DNA from 2 places in the Streptomyces sp. NPDC006624 genome. Region 1 is predicted to be linked to the other one. Evidence: riboswitches for the same ligand, from Rfam matches in the RefSeq annotation. Region 1 holds a riboswitch; the other holds the start of a gene.
The links. A riboswitch is a leader RNA that binds a small molecule or an ion and turns the genes downstream of it on or off. The one in region 1 is predicted to bind cyclic di-AMP.
Positions count from the first base shown of each region.

Region 2: it holds a riboswitch for cyclic di-AMP, as region 1 does, so the genes downstream of both, ABZY20_RS16890 (M23 family metallopeptidase) here and ABZY20_RS24370 (C40 family peptidase) in region 1, are expected to answer to the same signal.

Region 1 covers NZ_JBEXOM010000014.1:38,387-41,563, reverse strand. The annotation lists gene ABZY20_RS24380 (ATP-dependent Clp protease proteolytic subunit) at 1-258, shown strand, start outside; gene ABZY20_RS24375 (hypothetical protein) at 263-571, shown strand; cyclic di-AMP (ydaO/yuaA leader) riboswitch at 939-1,118, shown strand; gene ABZY20_RS24370 (C40 family peptidase) at 1,122-1,595, shown strand; gene ABZY20_RS24365 (DUF6328 family protein) at 1,643-2,077, shown strand; gene ABZY20_RS24360 (ATP-binding protein) at 2,566-3,024, opposite strand.
Region 2 covers NZ_JBEXOM010000007.1:358,380-361,556, reverse strand. The annotation lists gene ABZY20_RS16895 (PrsW family intramembrane metalloprotease) at 1-679, shown strand, start outside; gene ABZY20_RS16890 (M23 family metallopeptidase) at 755-1,786, opposite strand; cyclic di-AMP (ydaO/yuaA leader) riboswitch at 1,798-1,954, opposite strand; tRNA gene ABZY20_RS16885 (tRNA-Met) at 2,245-2,318, opposite strand; gene ABZY20_RS16880 (alginate lyase family protein) at 2,373-3,177, opposite strand, start outside.

The DNA.
Region 1 (3,177 bases):
GTGCTCCATCAGCCGGCGCTGCCCGTGCCGGTCCGCGGACAGGCCAGCGATCTGGCGATCCAGGCCGACGAGTTGCTGCGGATCCGCGCCCGTATGGAGGAACTGCTCGCGCGCCACACGGGCCGCAGCCGGGAGCAGGTCGGCGCCGACATCGAGCGCGACAAGGTGCTCACGGCCCAGGAGGCGGTGGAGTACGGCCTGGTGGACCGGATCGTGCCGAACCGTAAGGCCACCATGGCCGTGCCGACCGGGGAGTGAGCCGGTGCTGCCACCCGAACTCCCTCCGCTGCCCGCCCTGACCCGGGCCGAGGCGGAGTTGATCGACCGTTACCTCGACGTCGTCGACCTGCTCGGCCGCATCAACCCGGCCCTGCCCGGCGACACCTACCGCGGACTGCGCGCCGCCCAGGCCCTGGTCGGCAAGGCGACGGCGCTGCGCGACGCGCTCACCCTGATGCACCAGCGGGGCGAGACGGAACTGCACGCCGCCACGCTGGCGCGGGCGCTGCGCGTCCTGGACGGCGAGCGGCGCACGGCACGGGTCACCCTGCCCCCGGAGTCGGTGAGTTGACGCGGAGACGACGGGCCGGACGCCCGCCCGGCGGCGGAGCGTCCGGCCCTGAGTCGAAACGCCCCAAACGACGTACCCCTGTTCGGAGTAGACAGGGGTCCTTTTTCTGGGCCCTCACAGTTGCGCAACGCGCCTGACCGAAGGGCGGAATGGGACATTCCACCGCTGGTCCGGCGGTCCGCACGGTGGTGGACGGCGGCTCGAACACAGACGTGTCCACCCGAACGGGTGAGTGGTGAGTAACAACACAAATCCCCGGTTCCGTTGGGATTTCCGGACAAGCATGAGCCAAGATCCCTGACTGACGACAAGCCCCCGCCACGGCGGCGGGGCGGTCCGGGCGGACGCCGAGTCCTGCCGCCGCCCGGATGACCGGTCGACAGAAGTGCATCGGCAGGAGTGGAGGACCCAAGCACGACGGGTCGCCGGGACGGTCACGCCATGACCGGACCGAGCAGCCCTTGGGGTGAAGCCGCGTCAGCGGCCGGGCAACTTCGCCAGCCCGAATCCGACAGGTCATCCTTCACAGGCGGCTGACGAAGGGTTGCGCATGACTGCGCTCAATCGTGTCCCGTCGCTCATGGTCCGGGCCGGTACGGCCTCGGCCCTCACGATCGCCGCCGTGGGCGGCTCGATCGTGGCGCCCGGCTTCTCCTCCGAGGCCTCGGCGGCCACCCATGGGACGAAGGCACTCCAGATCGCGGCCTCCAAGAAGGGTTCGCCCTACAAGTACGGCGCCACCGGACCGCACCGGTTCGACTGCTCCGGGCTCACGCTGTACTCGTTCAAGAAGGTGGGCAAGAAGCTGCCGCGTACGGCCGCCCAGCAGTACAACAGGACGCGCCACATCTCCCCCAAGAACCGCAAGGCGGGGGACCTGGTGTTCTTCCACTCGGGCCGGAACGTGTACCACGTGGGCATCTACGCGGGTAAGAACAGGCTCTGGCACGCCCCGAAGACCGGGGACGTGGTGCGGCTGCAGAAGATCTGGACCAAGAGCGTCTGGTACGGGCGCGTGAAGTGACCGCCCGGTGTGCGGCGGCGTCCTGACGCGCCGCCGCACACCGGAGCGTGACCCGGGTCCTTCCGGATCCCCGTCACCCCGGGGCCGAGCACCGTCCCCGCACGGCGCGCGACGCGACACCGCCGCAACGCGCAGACCGCAACGTCGTCGAGTTGCTCCAGGAGCTGCGCGTCACCCGGACGGGTGCAGATCCTCTTCACACCCGGACGGGTGTGCAGATCCTCTTCGGCTTCCTGCTGCCGCTCGCCTTCACCTCGCGCGGCGAGGACCTCGACGGGGTCCAGCGCGTGACCCGCGTCGTCACCCTGCTGCCGGTCGTCCTGGCCGCCGCGCTCTTCACCGCGCCGGCCGCCCTGCACCGCTCCCTCGTCCAGCAGGCCGCCGAGCCGCGCATCGTGCAGGTCTCCTCACGGCTGGCCGCCACCGGCCTGGCCGTGCTCGTGTGCGCGTCCAGCGGTTCCGTGCTGTGGTGGTCGACGTGACGACCGGCCGGGCGGCGTCGCCGCGGGCGGGGCGCCGTTCCCGGTGTGCGTTCACCTGTGGGGCGTGCTGCCGCGACCGGTGCGGCGGGCCGGACTGCGGGCCCGGGGCCGGCGCGCCCGTCTCCGAGCACACCTTCGAGGAGCCGACCCGGGACGGCGTCCGTGTCCCGGCACCCCTGCGCCGCACGGTCAGGCAGCCGTCGGGGGTACGGGGAGGAGCGGACCAGCGACCAGGGGCGCCGGAGCGGGGGCGCTGAGACGCGGCGGGGTCTGACGAGGGCGAGGAGACGGTCTCGGCCGGCTCGGGAAGCCGGCGGTGGCCGGGAGGGCCGCGCGAATGCTGTCGTGTCGGCCGGAGGGCCGCGCGATGCCGCTCGTACGGGGCGTCGTGTCGGCAGGGCGGCGCGATGCCCCTCGTGCGGGGCGGGGCGCGTCCGCTGCCCGTGGGGGTGCGGAGGGCCGCGATGCCTGTCGGGACCGCCGCCGGATCACGGCTCCGGCTGACTCACCGCGGTCATCGGCTGGGCCGGGACCGTCCACGGAAGCTCGATCGAGATGGTCTTGCCGCCCTCGCGGGTGGGGCGGATGCGGAGCTTGCCGCCGCATTCGGCGGTCAGCCAGCGGATGATGACGAGTCCGCGTCCGTTGTCCTGCTGGACGGCGGCGGGGAGCCGTCTGGGCAGGCGCGGGTGGCTGTCCGTGACGCCGATCCACAGGTGCTCGTCGCGTTCGAGCACGACGTCCACGGTGAAGGTGGGCGACTGGCCGAACGTGTGCTGGACGGCGTTGGTGGCGAGCTCGGAGATGATGAGCCGGACGGTGTCGGACACTTCCGTGTCCGCCGGCAGCCCCCACTCCGCCAGCGTGCCCACCACGTAGGCGCGTGCCGCGGAGACCGAGGCGGGATCGCTCGGCAGAGTGACGGATGCTTCCAGATGGTCTGCCATGGCGACGTCGTCCCTTTCCCACGGGACCGCAGTCCGACACGGAGCGGATGGTTCGAGTACGGTCCCGGACTGGTGCTTCGTCCGCCAGAGTGCCACCAGAACCCCCTGAAGGACGGCGATCCACCAAGATATGCATATATCTGTCGCTCAAAG
Region 2 (3,177 bases), on a different contig from region 1:
GACCGGCATCGGCTTCGGCATCGCCGCGCTCTCGGCGCACCGCCGGCAGCTGCGCCGGATCGTCTTCCCGCTGGGCGGGCTGCTGCTCGCGATGGGCATGCACGCGATGTGGAACGGCTCGTCGGCCTTCGGCGAGTACGGGTTCTTCGCCGTGTACGCGGCGTTCATGGTGCCCGTCTTCGGGCTGCTGACCTGGCTGGTGATCTGGACGCGGCAGCGCGAGCTCACGACCGTGCGGACGGAGCTGCCCGCGTACGCGGTGGCGGGCTGGCTGACCCCGGCCGAGCCGTACGCGCTCGGCTCGATGCGGGCCCGCCGGATCGCCCGCCAGTACGCCCGCCGTCACGCCGGGAAGGCGGCGGCACGGCAGGTCGCGCAGTACGAGGCCTACGCGACGTCCCTGGCGTTCCTGCGCCACCGGGGCCGCCTGGGCCGGGCCGGGGCCGACTTCGTCGTACGGGAACGGGAACTGCTGAACGAGCTGTGGCGCCGCCGCGAGGCGGCCCGCCCGGCTCTGGACCACGCGGCCCGGGTCACGGCCCCTCCGGTCCCCGTGGCGGCCCCGCCCTGGCCGGTGCATGGGATGCACGGGATGTACGGGGCTCACGGGGCGCACGGGATGCACGGCCACGGCCATCCGCAGACGCCGTACCCGGCCTGGAACCCCTACCGCTCCTAGAACCGCGAAGACCGGCAGCCCTGACGTCGGGGGGTCGTCGTCAGGGCTGCCGGTGCTTCGATCGGCGTGCGCTGCTTACGGGTTGAGGCCCTTGTCCCGCAGCCAGGCCATGGGGTCGATGCCGCTCGACGAGCCCGCGGCGTGGACCTCGAGGTGGAGGTGGGCGCCGGTGACGTTGCCGGTGGCGCCGACGCGGCCGATCACGTCGCCCGTGCTGACCTTCTGGCCGACGCTGACGCCGATGGACGACTGGTGGGCGTACCAGATCTCCGTGCCGTCATCGAGGGTCAGGACGGTCTTGTAGCCGTAGGAGCCGTTCCAGCCCGCCTCGGTGATGGTGCCGCTGTGCACCGCCTTGATGGGCGTGCCGGTGGGGGCGGCGAAGTCGAGGCCGGTGTGGTAGCCGGAGGACCAGTAGGCGCCGGCCTGACCGAAGGACGAGGTGATGGTGTACGAGGAGGTCGGCAGCGTGTACTGCTTGGCGAGGGCGGCGAGCCGCTCGGCCTCGGCCTTCTTGCGGGCCTCCTCCTCGGCCTTCCGCTTGGCCTCGGCGGCCTTGGCCTCGGCCTCCTTCTCCGCCTTGGCGGCCGCTTCCTGAGCGGCCTTCTCGGCGGCGGCGGCGGCTTCCTCGGCGGCCTTGGTGTCGATCTGGTCCTGCTGGTGCTCGACCTGGGCCATGATCCGGGCGCGCAGGGCCTCGCCGGCGCCGCTCGTGCCCTGCTCGGTGTCCGCTGTGGTCGTGCCGAGGCTGCTGAGCGGGGTGGCGGGAACTTCGGGGGTGTCGTCGTCCGAAAGGAGGGAACCCACCGAGGGAAGGTCCGGGACGGAGATCGACACCGGCGGCTTGCCGGTCTGGGCGCTGGCCATGCCACCCGCGCCGACGGCGGCTATGACGCCGACGCCGAGGACGGTGGAGCTGCGGGCGAGCCCTCCGCCGCGCTGCTTGGTGACGCGGTGCCGGCCACGGACGGGGCGGATGGACTCCGCGGTGGGGTTCCACTCCTGGAACGGGCCCTCGTCGGTGCGATGGGCGCTGTAGCCGAAGACCTCGGTCTCGCGCTGGTCCGTCGCGAACGGGGCCTCGGGGGCAGGCCGGTTGGACGCCACGTGGGCGTACTCCTTTCCTTCCTTCTCGCCTACCGGGTTAGCTGACGGGTTCGGAGCAGGAAGGTCTCCTACGCGCGTATACCAACCGTGCTTCCACGGCGGTATCCGCCCGATTCACCCCAAGTGGTGGTTCCCCGGTTCCCTTTCGGGATTCGGCGCGTGCGCACGGAGCCGCCTTCTGTGACGGCTGGGACGACCGCGCTGCGTTATCGAACGTTAATAGACGCGCGGTGGGTATTCCAGCGGTTCCGCTTGATCATTAACCTTTTTTCGCGCGGACCAACCTGCCATGACCGGGCAAATTCGGGCGAGTTGACCGCTTCCCGTGTGACTTCTGGGATATGACGATGCGTCAGTCGTGACGCGGAGCGGGGCCGTTCACTCACCGTGCGTAATGGCGTGGGCGAGGAAAGAACCGAGGGCCGGAACCCTTTCGGATTCCGGCCCTCGGCCTTCAGTAGCGGGGACAGGATTTGAACCTGCGACCTCTGGGTTATGAGCCCAGCGAGCTACCGAGCTGCTCCACCCCGCGTCGTTGTGACTCCAGTGTACGCCATGCGCGGGACAGCTCGTGCACACCGGCCGTTCAGCGGCCCGGAGCGCTCGCGTGCGTGAGGGTTTCCCAGGCCGTGAACAGGCCGTCCGTACCGGCGGGCCTGGTCCGGACGGCCAGCCGGTGCGCGGCCGGGACGGACTTGCCGAGGCGGCCCTCCAGGTGGTGCAGCGCGACTTCCAGACCGGGTCCGAGCCTCCCGTCGAGGCGGCCGCCGCACAGCCACGCCGGCGGGCGTCCGTCCAGCTGGTGGCGGGCGTGCAGGGCGAGCGCGGCGGTCAGCCGGTCCTCGATCTCGCCGTAGAGGTCGACCCCCTGGTGCCAGGCCGTCTCGGCGATGTGGGCCGTGGCGGCGAGCGAGGCGCCGACGTGCCGCAGGCTGCGGCAGGTCTCCTGGGCGACGCCGTCGCGGTAGGTGCGCAGCCCGAACCAGCGGGCCGCCGTCCGCTGCGGGGTGTCGAGGCCGGAGCCGGGCGCGGGGAGCGGGGTGCCGCCGTCCTTCTCCAGGTAGAAGACGGCGGGCACGCGTTCCCGGAAGCGCTCCAGGGCGTGGTCGAAGGCCCGGTGGTCGTCGAGGAAGACGGCGACGGCGATGACCGCCTCGGTCGCCACCAGATCCCAGGTGCCGCTGAACTCGGGGACATCGCCCGCGACTTGGGGGAGGTGGACGGTGCGCAGCATGGACGCGAAGCGGCGCACCCGCTCGGCGGGCCAGCCCCCGCCGGGTGTGTGCCGCACGATCTCCGCGGCCCGCGCCCAGACCGACCCGGTCCAGCCCGCCTGGAGCACGGCGTTCTCCCCGGCGTGCCGGCGCAGCGTGCCCGACCAGGCGTCCATG